DNA from 2 places in the Rossellomorea sp. NPDC071047 genome. Region 1 is predicted to be linked to the other one. Evidence: predicted binding sites of a transcription regulator. Region 1 holds the regulator's gene; the other holds the start of a gene.
The links. Region 1 encodes LexA, which represses DNA repair genes until DNA is damaged. Its sites were predicted from a motif close to CGAACATATGTTCG; they were not measured.
Positions count from the first base shown of each region.

Region 2: a site for LexA is predicted at 2,044-2,057, ahead of ACQKFO_RS01930 (DNA polymerase thumb domain-containing protein). Genes of this name have one in related genera too.

Region 1 is NZ_JBNNJT010000001.1:1,150,721-1,154,141, reverse strand. It holds gene glnA (type I glutamate--ammonia ligase) at 1-806, shown strand, start outside; gene lexA (transcriptional repressor LexA) at 936-1,556, opposite strand; gene yneA (cell division suppressor protein YneA) at 1,714-2,040, shown strand; gene ACQKFO_RS06015 (YneB family resolvase-like protein) at 2,052-2,702, shown strand; gene ACQKFO_RS06010 (DUF896 domain-containing protein) at 2,808-3,041, shown strand; gene tkt (transketolase) at 3,230-3,421, shown strand, end outside.
Region 2 is NZ_JBNNJT010000001.1:388,705-392,125, reverse strand. It holds gene ACQKFO_RS01940 (CDGSH iron-sulfur domain-containing protein) at 91-306, shown strand; gene ACQKFO_RS01935 (YolD-like family protein) at 361-693, opposite strand; gene ACQKFO_RS01930 (DNA polymerase thumb domain-containing protein) at 715-1,977, opposite strand; gene ACQKFO_RS01925 (glucose-1-dehydrogenase) at 2,465-3,250, opposite strand; gene ACQKFO_RS01920 (GRP family sugar transporter) at 3,263-3,421, opposite strand, start outside.

The DNA.
Region 1 (3,421 bases):
AAGAAATGGGCTTTGAAATCGAAGCATCTCACCACGAAGTTGCCCCTGGTCAACATGAGATCGACTTTAAATATGCAAGTGCATTAAGAGCATGTGATGATATCCAAACATTTAAACTAGTGGTTAAAACGATTGCACGTAAGCATGGATTACACGCGACATTCATGCCTAAGCCACTATTTGGTGTAAATGGATCAGGAATGCACTGTAACATGTCCCTATTCAAAAATGGGGAGAACTCTTTCTTCGATGAAAAGGGAGATCTGCAATTAAGCGATACTGCTCGTCAATTCCTTGCAGGTATCATTAAACATGCAACTGACTTTACAGCGATCACGAACCCGACTGTAAACTCATATAAGCGTTTAGTACCAGGATATGAAGCACCTTGTTATGTTGCGTGGTCTGCTCGTAACCGTAGCCCATTAATCCGTATCCCTGCTTCTCGTGGATTAAGCACACGTGTTGAAGTCCGTAGTGTTGACCCGGCGGCTAATCCATACCTGGCGATGGCTGTATTACTGGCAGCTGGATTGGATGGAATCAAAAATAACCTTCCTGCTCCTAAGCCAATTGACCGCAACATTTATGTTATGGACAAAAAAGAGCGTGAAGAAGCGGGAATCGTAGATCTTCCAGCAACTTTACACGCTGCATTAGAAAACCTTAAAACAAATGAAGTAATCGTTAAATCCCTTGGAGAACACATCTTCGAACACTTCGTTGAAGCGAAAGAAATCGAATGGGATATGTTCCGTACACAAGTACACCCATGGGAGCGCGAGCAATACATTCAAATGTATTAATCCTAATTGTAATTAATCAAAAAGGGGAGAGGGGTAGCAGAAATGCTAATCCCCCTCTCCTTTTTTTAGTGCATTCAAGAATACATATGAAATAAAGCCGCTATGTATACATAGCGGCTTTATTTCATATTAATGTACTTGACGATAAACCCCGACAACTTTTCCTAAAATGGATACATTTCTTAAAATGATCGGAGCCATAGTTGAATTCTCTGGTTGTAATCGAACATAATCCTTTTCTTTAAAGAAGCGTTTAACAGTCGCTTCATCTTCCTCGGTCATCGCTACGACGATATCTCCATTGTTCGCTGTTTGTTGCTGACGCACAATAACAAAATCCCCATCCAAGATCCCGGCTTCTATCATACTGTCACCCATGATTTCCAGCATGAAGACCTGTTCATCCGAAGGTGCCATACGCTCGGGCAGTGGGAAGAATTCCTCGACATTCTCAACAGCCGTGATGGGTTGACCGGCTGTAACCTTACCGATTAAAGGAACGTTAACAACCCGCTGACGCGGTATCGTATCCTCTTCAAGATTTAAGATTTCGATGGCTCTTGGTTTAGTGGGATCTCTGCGAATAAGACCTTTACTCTCTAACCTGGCCAGATGTCCGTGTACGGTGGAACTAGAAGCAAGACCAACGGCTTCCCCGATTTCCCGTACGGAAGGTGGGTACCCTTTTTCTCTAACTGCAATTTTGATATATTCTAGTATGTCCTGCTGTCTTTTAGACAATTTTGTCATGTTCACGCACCTCTATTATAGATCTTATGTTCCCATTATAGCATGTCTTTCCAGTCGATACAAACATAAGTTCGAATTTCTGTTGACACCAAACGAATGTTCGTATTACAATGAATATAACAAAAACAGAACAAACATTCGTATGGAGGTATTTTTTATGTTAACACACATTTGGAATCGTTTCTCTTACATTATTATATTATTTATTTTAGCGCTTTTATCTGCAGCCTATTTGCTAGTGGTTATGGCAAACCAGCCGTCATATCAAAGCATCACCGTCCAGGATGGAGACACACTATGGACTATTGCCAAACAGTACAATGAAGAATATTCTATGACAGTGGAAGAATTCATCGCTTGGGTAGGAGAGGAGAATAATCTCTCAACATTCTCAATCAAACCGGGTGAATCACTTGTGTTACCTATAGAAAATCCAACATTATCCACCCATTCAGACTATGAATTGGTAATGAACGAAGAATAGAGGGATAGAAGATGAAGGCAGTAATTTACTGCAGAGTCAGTACAAAGAAAGACACGCAGGAAACATCCTTGGAACGTCAAGAAGAGGAATTAGTGAAATTAGCACAAGAACACCAATACGAAGTGGTTGCTATCATAAAAGATCAAGCAAGCGGTTTTGAGTTGGATCGCCCTGGTGTTCTTGAACTTCTTGATTTGATTAAAGAGGAGTCGATTGAGGCTGTTCTCATACAGGACGAAACAAGAATTGGCAGAGGGAATGCCAAAATTGCTCTCATTCATTGTTTATTAAAAGAGGAAGTCAAGATCATCAGTCAAACACATAGTGGGGAGCTTCACTTATCTGAATCGGATTCTATGGTAATTAATATCGTAAGCATGGTTGAGGAGTATCAAAGGAAACTCCATAATTTAAAAATCAGACGAGGTATGAAAAGGGCAGTGGAAAATGGTTTTCAACCTCATAAAAATCTGAAAAATAAAGGGAATGCAGATGGAAGAGAGCGGATTGAAGTACCCGTTGAGGAAATTGTCAGGTTAAGGAAAAACGAACTGACATTTGCTGAAATTGCAGCCACTTTGAGGGGATTTGGGTATGATGTCTCCAAAGCTACCGTTCATAGGCGTTTTAAAGAATATATGTCTTCATTGGAAAATGCGTAACCCTTGTTTTATCTCCTTTAATTTAGTAACATGACGATAGTATTAATCTTAACTATTAGTTGTGTATTAGATCTTGCTGATTATGCAATAAAGGAGTTTTTATAGATGCTTTCAAAAACAAAAATGAATCGAATCAATGAACTTGCCAAGAAGTCCAAGAGTAGCGGACTAACTGAACAAGAAGCAAAAGAGCAGTCCAAGTTGAGAAAAGAATACCTGGAAACGTTTCGTCAATCGATGAAAGGTACCATTGAAAATACAAGAATCTTTGACCCGGAAGGTAATGAAGTGACCCCTAAGAAGATTCAGGATATACAGACTAAAAAGAAAATGCACTAAATGAATGAACTGCCAGGTCCATTTTAAATGGACCTGGCAGTTATTTTTTTCATTAAAAACCCTTATGATTTCATAGGGGTTTTTATTTTCAACGATTATAAAGTCATGTTATCATTCAAGATAGTTGTATAAACTATCAAAGAAGATTAATATTAATAAGGTACATTAAAAGGAAGGATGTCTGACATATGTTTGATAACACAGATCAATTAGCAATTAATACAATTCGTACATTATCTATTGACGCAATTGAAAAAGCGGGTTCTGGACACCCCGGAATGCCGATGGGAGCAGCTCCGATGGCTTATGCTCTTTGGACAAGATTCATGAATCATAATCCGAAAAACCCTGAGTGGTTTAACCGGGACCGCTTCGTTTTA
Region 2 (3,421 bases), 760 kb from region 1:
GTTTCCTTTAGAATATTGCTTTTTTACTGTTTTCACTTTACTATCGATAGTGGGGAATTCTTTTGTATTTTATAGAAAGGGTGGTTTTTCATGGCAAAAGCTCAGATTAAAGTGAATGATAATGGTTCTTTTCGTGTAAGCGGGGACGTAGAACTGATTGATGCTGACGGAAATGTATTTCCAACGAAACAAGTGTTTACTCTTTGCCGTTGTGGCTTATCTACAAACATGCCGTTTTGTGACGCATCTCATAAAGGAAAATTCGAATCCTGTGTGCGGGCAGAAAAAGTATTGGACGAAGAGTAAATGGAATGAAAAGAGAGACTTCACCCTGGTGAAGTCTCTCTTTTCATTGGGCTGTCAATCGAAAAAGCGAATGTCCACAATGCTTGCAAGTGGAATATAGTGTACGTCTTCGAACCTGTCTACGACGTGCAGCTTCCCTTCCAGTGAGTCGACATGGTGAACGGTTCCAATCGATAATTGATGACGGTGCTTTACATAGTGAGTAATCGACACCAATTTACCAAACTCCATCGCCTCTGCGACGACTTCATTCATCCTGTCCAGTTCCTGCTCGTCCAGTTCGATCCTCTTCTCGTGCGTATCTTCCTTTGCCCAATCCCTCAGTAATTTCACATGCTCCGGCAGCATCATAGATGTCCACTTGATTCTTCCTCGATCGCGGATCAATCCCCTCACCTCCTATATTTATTATGATTTATGTCCACCCACCAGGCGGGCACGATGCCTTGCTGTTCCCGCTTCTGTATAAGACACGGCCCGGAGAAGGGCTGCTGATCCATATTTATTCCGGATGCGGTCCACTACATACCCGAGTTCCCGCTTTTCCCAGCGATCAGGTTCGAATAGGGAGACCTGCATTGCTCCATCTTCCACAATATTAGAAAGGGCGATGTTGATTTTCCGTACGGTTCTCCCGCTGTAATTCTCTTCGAATAACTCCAGGCATACACGATATAGATCCATGGTGATATTGGTGGGCTCCTCGACGGTACGCGACCGGTGAAACCCTCCACCAAATTCTTCGTGACTGTAACCGACGCCAAAGCTTATTGTTCTCCCCGCCTTGCGATGGGTGCGTGCGCGTCTGGCGACTTCTTCACACATTTCTAAAATGACACGTTTGATTTCCTCTTTCCCCTTATAATCGCGCAGCAGGATCTGCCCCTTGCCAAAGCTGATTTGACCATCCATGATCGGAGCTCCTATTTCAGATAAATCAACTCCCCATGCGTGGTAATAGAGTTGATTTCCCATAACGCCGAACTTGGCCTCCAGCTTCCCCAGGTCATATTGCGCCAATTGCCCGACAGAGAAAATACCCATGCGATTGAGCGTTTTTTCTAAGCGTCCCCCAATCCCCCACATTTCACGCAAAGGCGATAACGGCCACAGCTTTTCCGGAACGTCTTCATAGGTCCATTCGGCAACCCCCTCTTTTTTTGCTTCGAGATCCAGGCATAGCTTAGACAACAGCATATTCGGACCGATACCTATGGCGCACGGCAGCTGAAACTCCCTTTCCATATCATCCTTGATTTTACGGGCAATGGTCGTGGCATCCCCCCAAAGATTCGTCGCTCCATCAATCTTAATAAAACTTTCGTCTACGCTATACGTATGAATGGCATCTTTCGGTACGTAGCGATGGAACAACCGGGTCAATTCAGTCGATATCCTTACATACGTAGCCATTTTTGGCTCTACAAGCCGGATGCGCGGGTCCTTTGGGATTTCAAACATCCGCGAGCCCGTTTTGATCCCAAAGTCCTTCTTCAGCCTGGGTGATGCCGCTAACACAATACTTCCCTGGCGGTCCCTATCCCCTACTACGGCCAAATGGCATTCAAGGGGATCGAGACCCAGCATGACAGCCGAACAGCTAGCATAAAAGCTCTTCATATCGATGCACAGAATCTTATGGTGTGGCAGCACACTGTAATCGACAGTCATATATTCGTCCTCCATCTTACCTAAAATAGAACAAACGTTCTTATATAGTATAGTTATGATTCTATACGAATATACGTTCCCTTTCAACTAAAATTAATGGAAATAGAGAGAATAACAAGAAAAGCGGAAGGGGCTCGCCCTGGGGTGACAAGCATAAGACGAGTGACCCGGAAAGGCGCACTTTGCCTTTTTGGGTCACTTGGCTTATGACCTCGAGCCCCAAGCCCCTGGAGCTAGACAAAAGAAAAGCGGAGGCGGCTTGGTCAGGCCCGACAAGCATAAGATGAATTGACCGGGAAGGCGTTCTTTGCCTTTTTGGTCAATTTAGCTTATGCTTGTCGGGCCTAGCCGCCGGAGCTGGACAACAAGAAAAGCGGAAGGGGTTCGCCCTGGGGTGACAAGCATAAGACGAGTGACCCGACTCATAACACAATAAAAAGAGAGCCAACATCATATTATGATGTTGGCCTCTACTCCTATACATACATCAGCCTCTCCCGGCTTGGAATCCTGGATATTTCGTCATGCCCCCATCAGCGATGAGGGTGGTCCCTGTGACATAGCTTGCTTGCTCTGAAGCTAAAAATGCAGCACAGGAAGCGATTTGCTCCGGTTCCCCGATATAGCCCATTGGAATGAGCTTTTCCACACCTTTTTTCTTTTCGGGATCGGAAAATTTTTCGGCATTGATGGGAGTATCAATGGCTCCGGGAGCAATATTGTTTACCCGGATTCCATCGGGTGCGAATTCTAATGCAAGACTTTCCATTAATAATTTCACCCCACCCTTACTGGCCGCATAATGAGCAAAGTGAGGCCAGGGAATGATTTCATGTACAGACGAAACGTTGATGATCGAGCCTTTGATTTTATGATCAAGCATGTATTTCGCTGCTTCGCGGCACCCGAGAAATGTACCGGTCAGATTGGTGTTGATGACTCTTTGCCAATCTTCAATGGGAAGGTTTTCAGAAGGGACTTCATTTTCAATCCCGGCGTTATTCACGTATATGTCGAGGCGGCCATACATATCATGCGCCAATTGGACAAAGCTTCGAACGTCTTCCTCTTTTGAAACGTCGCCTTGAATAATGGATGCAGTCCCTCCTGCTTCTTCGATTTCCGTTACTAATTCTTCAGGGTTTTCTTCTTCTTTGAAATAGTTAATGACCACTTTACAGCCTTCCTTTGCAAATCGTTTCGCAATGGCCTTTCCGATACCCGTAGCACCACCTGTTATGATGACAATCTTACCTGTTAAATCCGAATACATGTCCATTCCTCCTTAATCTTTCGTAAAGCCTAATAGAACACCGCCGATAATGATAAGAACACACCCTGCAATGACGAGAAGAATCTGCTTCCTGGATTTCTTTTCACCTAAGAAAAACAAACCTCCAAGGGTAGAAATAACGATTCCTGTTTGAGATAGAGAGAAGCTCGT